2 regions of the Streptomyces sp. NPDC008092 genome follow, and region 1 is predicted to be linked to the other one. Evidence: riboswitches for the same ligand, from Rfam matches in the RefSeq annotation. Region 1 holds a riboswitch; the other holds the start of a gene.

Region 1 (3,627 bases):
GCACGCGCGCGTGCTCGACGATCAGCTGGAAGTTGTGCGGGTTGCGGATCCCGAGCCCGGACCCGATCGGCGACCCCAGCGGCATCACCGCGGCGCACCCCACGTCCTCCAGCTTCCGGGCCAGCACGGGATCGTCGTTCGTGTACGGCAGCACCGTGAACCCGTCGTCCACCAGCGTCTCCGCCGCGTCGAGCAGCTCGACCGGGTCCGGCAGCAGGGTCCGCTCGTCGGCGATGACCTCCAGCTTGACCAGGTCGGTGCCCAGCGCCTCCCGCGCCAGCCGGGCCGTCAGCACCGCCTCGCCCGCGGTGTAGCACCCGGCCGTGTTGGGCAGCACCCGGATCCCGAGCCGCTCCAGGACCGACAGCACGGAGCCCCGTACCCCCGGGTCCACCCGCCGCATCGCGACCGTGGTCAGCTCGGTCCCGGACGCGACCAGCGCCCGCTCCAGCACCTCCAGGCTCGGCGCGCCCCCGGTACCCATGATCAGCCGGGAGGAGAACGTCGTACCCCCGAGGACGAACGGATCGTCGGCCATGGCGCTCAGCCTCCCTGCACGGCGGTCAGGACTTCCACCCGGTCGCCCTCGGCGAGCCCGGTCGTCGCCCACTGCCCGCGCGGTACGACGGTCTCGTTGACGGCCGCGGCCACCCCGGAGGGCGCGGGGGTCAGGGACCGTACGAGCGAGTCGAGAGCGGTGCCCGGGGCGATCTCCCGGCGCTCCCCGTTGACGGAGATGGTGACGGAGATGTTCATGCGGTCTGCTCCACGAGTGCGGCGGGAACGAGGTCGAAGCGCCTCGGCGTGAACGGACGGGCTTCCTCCGGCAGCTCGCCGCCGGCCAGCAGCTCCGCCATCACGTCTCCGGTGACCGGTGTGAGCAGCACCCCGTTGCGGTAGTGCCCGGTGGCCAGCAGCAGTCCGTCGAGGCGGGTCGGCCCGAGCAGCGGTGCGTTGTCGGGGGAACCGGGGCGCAGTCCGGCCAGGGTCTCGGTCAGGGGCAGCTCGGTGATCCCGGGCACCAGCTCGTGCGCGTCGCGCAGCAGCTCGTACACGCCGCCCGCCGTGACCGTCGTGTCCCAGCCGAGCTCCTCGCTGGTCGCGCCGACGACCAGCTCGCCGTTCTCCCGGGGCACCAGGTAGACGTTCCCGCCGCGCACCACGGCCCGTACCGTCCGGCTGAGGAACGGCGCGTACCGCGCGGGCACGGTCAGCCGCAGCACCTGCCCCTTCACCGGCCGCACCGGCGGCAGCACGTCGTCCGGCACGCCCGCCAGCCGCCCGCTCAGGCTCCCGCCGGCGAGCACCACCTGTCCGGCGCCCAGGGTGTCACCCGTGCGGGTGCGGACACCGGCGGCCCGACCCCGTTCCACCTCCAGGCGCTCGGCCCAGTCGCGGTGGAAGGCCACCCCGGCCCGCTCGCACGCGGCCACCAGCGCGGCCGCCAGCCGGCGCGGGTCGATCTGGTGGTCGCCGTCCACCCGCAGCCCGCCGCGTACACCCGGCGCGAGCATCGGCTCCAGGCGCCGGCACTCCCGCCCGGACAGCCACTCGGACTCCAGGCCCGACTGCTGCTGGAGGGCGTGCAGCTCGCGCAGATGGGCGCGGTCGTCGGCGTCCAGCGCGACCGCGAGCGTGCCGCAGCGCCGGTAGCCGAGGTCGTGGCCGGTCAGCTCGGTCAGCTCGGCGGCGAAGGCGGGGTAGCGGCGCGCGGAGGCCAGGTTGAGCCCCAGCAGGGTCTGCTCGCCGTAGTGCAGCTCGGTGACCGCGGCCAGCATCCCGGCCGCGACCTGCGCGGCCCCGCCACCGGGCGCCGGGTCGACCACGGCGACGTCGAGCCCGCGCTGAGCCGCTCGCCAGGCCGTGACCAGGCCGATGATTCCGCCCCCGATGACGAGGACGTCGGACGTATGTGAGGACATGGGCGTCCAGCCCCTCCCTTCGCCGGCATGACCCGGATCAGGTTCGTACGGTCGGAGGCCGCCAGCCTCCCTCTCAGCCCGGTGCGTCCGGGCTCCCGCGTGTGCTTCCCCGCCACCCTAGCCCGCGGAGCTCCGCCCTTGTAAGACGGCCTCGGACGGCGCCGCGGACGGCCCGGTGGACGGCCCTGAGTACGGCCCTGAGTACGGCCCTGTGGAACAGGTCACTCGCCGCGACCGCTGACTGACTCTTTGTCAGTTGTCTATCGTTCTTGTCTATGGTGATCACGTGAGCGAGCAGACGCAGCGACGGAGCACGTCACAGACGCGGCGCGTGGTCGTCGTGGGCGCGGGGATGGCCGGGGTGCAGACCGCCGTCGCCCTGCGCGAGCAGGGGTTCACCGGAACCGTCACGCTGATCGGCGCCGAGCCGCACCAGCCGTACGACCGGCCGCCGCTCTCCAAGGCCGTGCTGCTCGGCAAGTCGGAGGGCTCCGCCTTCGAGGTCGACTTCGAGGCGCTCGGCATCGAGCTGGCGCTCGGCCGGGACGCCCTGGGCGTGCGCACCGCCGACCACGAGCTGGACACCGAGGCCGGCCCGGTGCCGTACGACGTCCTGGTCCTCGCCACCGGCGCCGAACCGATCACGCTGCCCGGCACCGAGGGTGTGTCCGGCGTCCATCTGCTGCGCACCCTGGACGACGCCGAACGGCTGCGGCCCGTGCTCGCCCGGCAGCACGACATCGTGGTCGTCGGCGCGGGCTGGATCGGCGCCGAGTTCGCCACCGCGGCCCGCGAGGCCGGCTGTGCGGTCACCGTGGTCGAGGCCGCCGACCGCCCGCTCGCGGGAGCGCTCCCCGCCGAGGTCGCCGCGCCGATGGCCGCCTGGTACGCGGACAGCGGCACCGACCTGCGCACGCACGCGCGCGTGGCAGGCGTCGAGCCCGGCGCGGTGCTGCTCGACGACGGCTCGCGGCTGCCCGCGGGCGCCGTCGTGGTCGGCATCGGCGCCCGCCCCGCCACCGCCTGGCTGGCCGGCTCCGGCATCGAGCTGGGCACCCGCGGCGACGTGCTGGCCGACGACCGTCTGCACAGCAGCGCCCCGGACGTCTACGCGGTCGGCGACTGCGCCTCGTTCCCGTCCGGCCGCTACGGCGAGCGCCTGCTGATCCACCACTGGGACAACGCCCTCCAGGGCCCGCGCACGGTCGCCGCCAACATCCTCGGCGAGACCGACGCGGTCTACGACCCGGTCCCGTACTTCTGGTCGGAGCAGTTCGGCCGCTTCGTGCAGTACGCGGGCCACCACGCCGCGGCCGACCGGCTGGTGTGGCGCGGCGACCCGACCGGCCCGTCCTGGAGCGTCTGCTGGCTCCGTGACACCCGCCTGGTAGCCCTGCTGGCGGTAGGCCGCCCCCGCGACCTGGCCCAGGGCCGCCGCCTGATCGAGGCAGGCACCCGAATGGCCCCCGAGGCCCTGTCCGATCCCGGTAATCCGCTCAAGAACGCCACGACCGCTTGAGAGCGCCCTGAGGGAAACGCGCCCCGAAGGGGCGCGGGGCCGTATCGATATGCGGCTCCGCCGCGTGGGCGCGACCAGCCCCCACGGCGCCGCACCCGGACCACCACCCATCGCGGCGGCACCGACGATGCGCCTACCCTTGACCCCGTGACCGAGATTGACACCAAGACCGATGCTCTCGTCCCC
Region 2 (3,627 bases), on a different contig from region 1:
CGGTCGGATCTGCAACTGAGCCGAGCAATGATCGAACTCCCAATGCGGTGGTCACACGGCGGCGCCGCCGACGGCAGTGACCGCAGTGCTCACGGCGACGACGGCGGACGGCAGCGGCACTCGGCGGCCCGGCACGGTGCCGATATAGGACGATCGAACCGCGTCACCAAGGCGTGCCCGCATCTTCTATGCGCCGGGTCTGGGCCGCCCGAGGCCGACCAACGCTGACAACCGGCACCTGCGGGTGACCACTCCCACTTCGGTCTGGCCTGGGCTGCCGGAGTCGATCTGCGACACTGGTTGGGTTATGCCTAAGCCCGGAGAACTCACTTTCGTCGCGCCGCGCGGAGCCAAGAAGCCGCCGCGGCATCTCGCTGATCTCTCGCCTGCCGAGCGCAAGGACGCGGTGGCCGAGGTCGGGGAGAAGCCGTTCCGTGCCAAGCAGCTCTCGCAGCACTACTTCGCGCGGTACGCGCACGACCCCGAGCAGTGGACCGACATCCCGGCCGGGTCGCGGGACAAGCTGCGGGAGGCGTTGTTCCCCGAGCTGATGACGGTCGTACGGCATCTGTCGACCGACGAGGGGACGACCCGCAAGACGCTGTGGCGGCTGTTCGACGGCACGCTCGTCGAGTCGGTGCTGATGCGGTACCCGGACCGGGTGACCATGTGCATCAGCTCGCAGGCGGGGTGCGGGATGAACTGCCCCTTCTGTGCGACCGGGCAGGCGGGTCTGGACCGGAACCTGTCGACCGCCGAGATCGTCCACCAGATCGTGGACGGGATGCGGGCGCTCAGGGACGGGGAGGTGCCGGGCGGGCCCGCGCGGCTGTCGAACATCGTCTTCATGGGGATGGGCGAGCCGCTCGCCAACTACAAGCGGGTGGTCGGAGCGATCCGGGCGCTCACCGATCCGGCTCCGGACGGGCTCGGGCTCTCGCAGCGCGGGATCACCGTCTCGACCGTCGGACTGGTGCCGGCCATCCACCGGTTCGCCGACGAGGGCTTCAAGTGCCGGCTGGCGATCTCGCTGCACGCCCCCGACGACGAACTGCGCGACACCCTCGTCCCCGTGAACACGCGGTGGAAGGTGCGCGAGGTGCTCGACGCCGGGTTCGAGTACGTGGAGAAGAGCGGGCGCCGGCTCTCCATCGAGTACGCGCTCATCCGCGACATCAACGACCAGGCGTGGCGCGGGGACCGGCTGGGGCGGCTGCTCAAGGGCAAGCCCGTGCACGTCAATCTGATTCCGCTGAACCCGACGCCCGGTTCGAAGTGGACCGCGTCGCGGCCGGAGGACGAGAAGGCGTTCGTCGAGGCGATCGAGGCGCACGGTGTGCCGGTGACCGTCCGGGACACCCGTGGGCAGGAGATCGACGGCGCCTGTGGTCAGCTCGCGGCCACCGAGCGGTAATCTGAGGGCCGCAGGTACATCTTCATATTCCGACAGGGGAGCGCCACAGCGCTGAGAGTGCGGCAATCGGGCCGCAGACCCTCTGAACCTCGCCCAGGTCATTCTGGGTAGGAAGTTCGGTCATCACTCAAGCTGTTGCGCCCTGCCCGCACACCGCGGGCAGGGCCGCGTCTCTTCCTGGTCAACCCCAGGAGGAAAACACCAGTGCACACAAGGACCTTCTTGGCCGCAGCCGTCGGGCTCGGCCTCGTCACGCTGTCCGCGTGTTCGTCGTCGTCGGGCTCCGAGGCCGACTCCAAGACCGTCACCCTGGTCAGCCACGACTCGTGGGCCGTCTCCAAGAACGTGCTCAAGGACTTCGAGAAGCAGTCCGGCTACCAGGTCAGGGTCCTCAAGGACGGCGACGCCGGGCAGGCCGTCAACAAGGCGATCCTGACCAAGGACAACCCGCAGGGCGACGTCTTCTTCGGCGTCGACAACACCCTGCTGTCCCGCGCTCTCGACAACGGGCTCTTCCAGCCGTACGAGGCGAAGGGTCTCGACCAGGTCGGCACGGCCTACCAGCTCGACGCCGACAAGCACCGGGTCACGCCCATCGACTACGGCGACATCTGCGTCAACTACGACAAGGCGTACTTCAGCAAGCACAAGCTGACCCCGCCGGAGTCGTACGCCGATCTCGTCAAGCCCGAGTACAAGAACCTCCTCGTCACCGAGAACGCGTCCACGTCCTCGCCGGGGCTCGGCTTCCTGCTCGGCTCGGCCGCGCAGTACGGGGACAGCGGGTGGCAGGGCTACTGGAAGCAGCTCAAGGCCAACGGCGTCAAGGTCGTCGACGGCTGGGAGCAGGCCTACAACGACGAGTTCTCCGGCTCGGCCGGCGGGAAGAAGGCGGGCGGCGACCGGCCGCTCGTCGTGTCGTACGCCTCCTCGCCGCCCGCCGAGGTCATCTACGCCGACCCGAAGCCGAGCACCGCGCCCACCGGCGTCGCGACCGGCACCTGCTTCCGGCAGATCGAGTTCGCCGGGCTGCTGAGCAACGCCGCGAACACCAAGGGCGGCAAGGCGCTCATCGACTTCCTGGTCTCCAAGGAGTTCCAGGAGGACATGCCGCTGAACATGTTCGTGTACCCGGTGGTGAAGGGAGCGAGCGTGCCTGCCGAGTTCACCGAGTACGGGCCCGCCGCCCAGGACCCCGAGACCATGGCGCCCGACAAGATCGCCGCCAACCGTGACCAGTGGGTCAAGACGTGGACGTCACTCGTACTGAAGTAGCCGCGGCGGCCGGCCGGCGCGGGAGCGCGGCTCGGCTCGGGCTGATGCTCGTGCCGGTCGCGTTCTTCGCCGTCTTCTTCGCCTGGCCGGTCGCGGCGATCGTGACGCGCGGGCTGAGGGTCGACGGGGTGTGGCGGTTCGGGCGCGTCGCCGATGTGCTGGCGCAGTCCGACATCCGGCACGTGCTCTGGTTCACCACCTGGCAGGCGCTCGCCTCCACCGCGCTCACCCTGCTGGCCGCGCTGCCCGCCGCCTACGTCTTCGCCCGCCTCGACTTCCCGGGCAAGCAGGTGCTGCGGGCCGTGGTGACGGTCCCCTTCGTCCTGCCGACGGTGGTGGTGGGGACCGCCTTCCTCGCACTCGTCGGACGGGGCGGGCTGCTGGACGAGCTGTGGGGCGTACGGCTCGACACCACCGTCTGGGCCATCCTGCTGGCGCACGTCTTCTTCAACTACGCGGTCGTCGTACGGACCGTGGGCGGGCTGTGGGCCCAGCTGGACCCGCGGCAGGAGGAGGCCGCCCGGATGCTCGGCGTCTCCCCGGCGGCGGCCTGGCGGAAGGTCACCCTGCCCGCGCTCGCGCCCGCCGTGGCCGCCGCCGCGCTGATGGTCTTCCTGTTCACGTTCACCTCCTTCGGCGTGGTGCAGATCCTCGGCGGGCCGACGTTCTCCACCCTCGAAGTGGAGATCTACCGGCAGACCTCCGAGATCTTCGACCTCTCCACGGCGGCCGTCCTCACCCTCGTCCAGTTCGCCGCGGTCGGCGCGATCCTCGCCGTGCACGCGTGGACGGTACGGCGGCGGGAGAGCGCGCTCAGGCTGGTGGACCCGGCGGTGACGGCCCGCAGGCCGCGCGGGGCCGGGCAGTGGGCACTGCTCGGCGGGGTCCTCGCCACCGTCGCGCTCCTCCTCGTCCTGCCGCTGGCCGTGCTGGTACGG

Evidence for each region. A riboswitch is a leader RNA that binds a small molecule or an ion and turns the genes downstream of it on or off. The one in region 1 is predicted to bind thiamine pyrophosphate.
Region 2: another riboswitch for thiamine pyrophosphate. It lies ahead of ACFZB3_RS44480 (thiamine ABC transporter substrate-binding protein); the one in region 1 lies ahead of thiO (glycine oxidase ThiO).

What each region holds. Positions count from the first base shown of each region.
Region 1 covers NZ_JBIBHY010000006.1:416,740-420,366, reverse strand. The annotation lists gene ACFZB3_RS21845 (thiazole synthase) at 1-538, opposite strand, end outside; gene thiS (sulfur carrier protein ThiS) at 544-756, opposite strand; gene thiO (glycine oxidase ThiO) at 753-1,922, opposite strand; TPP riboswitch at 1,920-2,031, opposite strand; gene ACFZB3_RS21830 (FAD-dependent oxidoreductase) at 2,209-3,441, shown strand; gene ACFZB3_RS21825 (Rv2175c family DNA-binding protein) at 3,589-3,627, shown strand, end outside.
Region 2 covers NZ_JBIBHY010000021.1:1,978-5,604, forward strand. The annotation lists gene rlmN (23S rRNA (adenine(2503)-C(2))-methyltransferase RlmN) at 308-1,414, shown strand; TPP riboswitch at 1,439-1,546, shown strand; gene ACFZB3_RS44480 (thiamine ABC transporter substrate-binding protein) at 1,619-2,689, shown strand; gene ACFZB3_RS44485 (ABC transporter permease subunit) at 2,734-3,627, shown strand, end outside.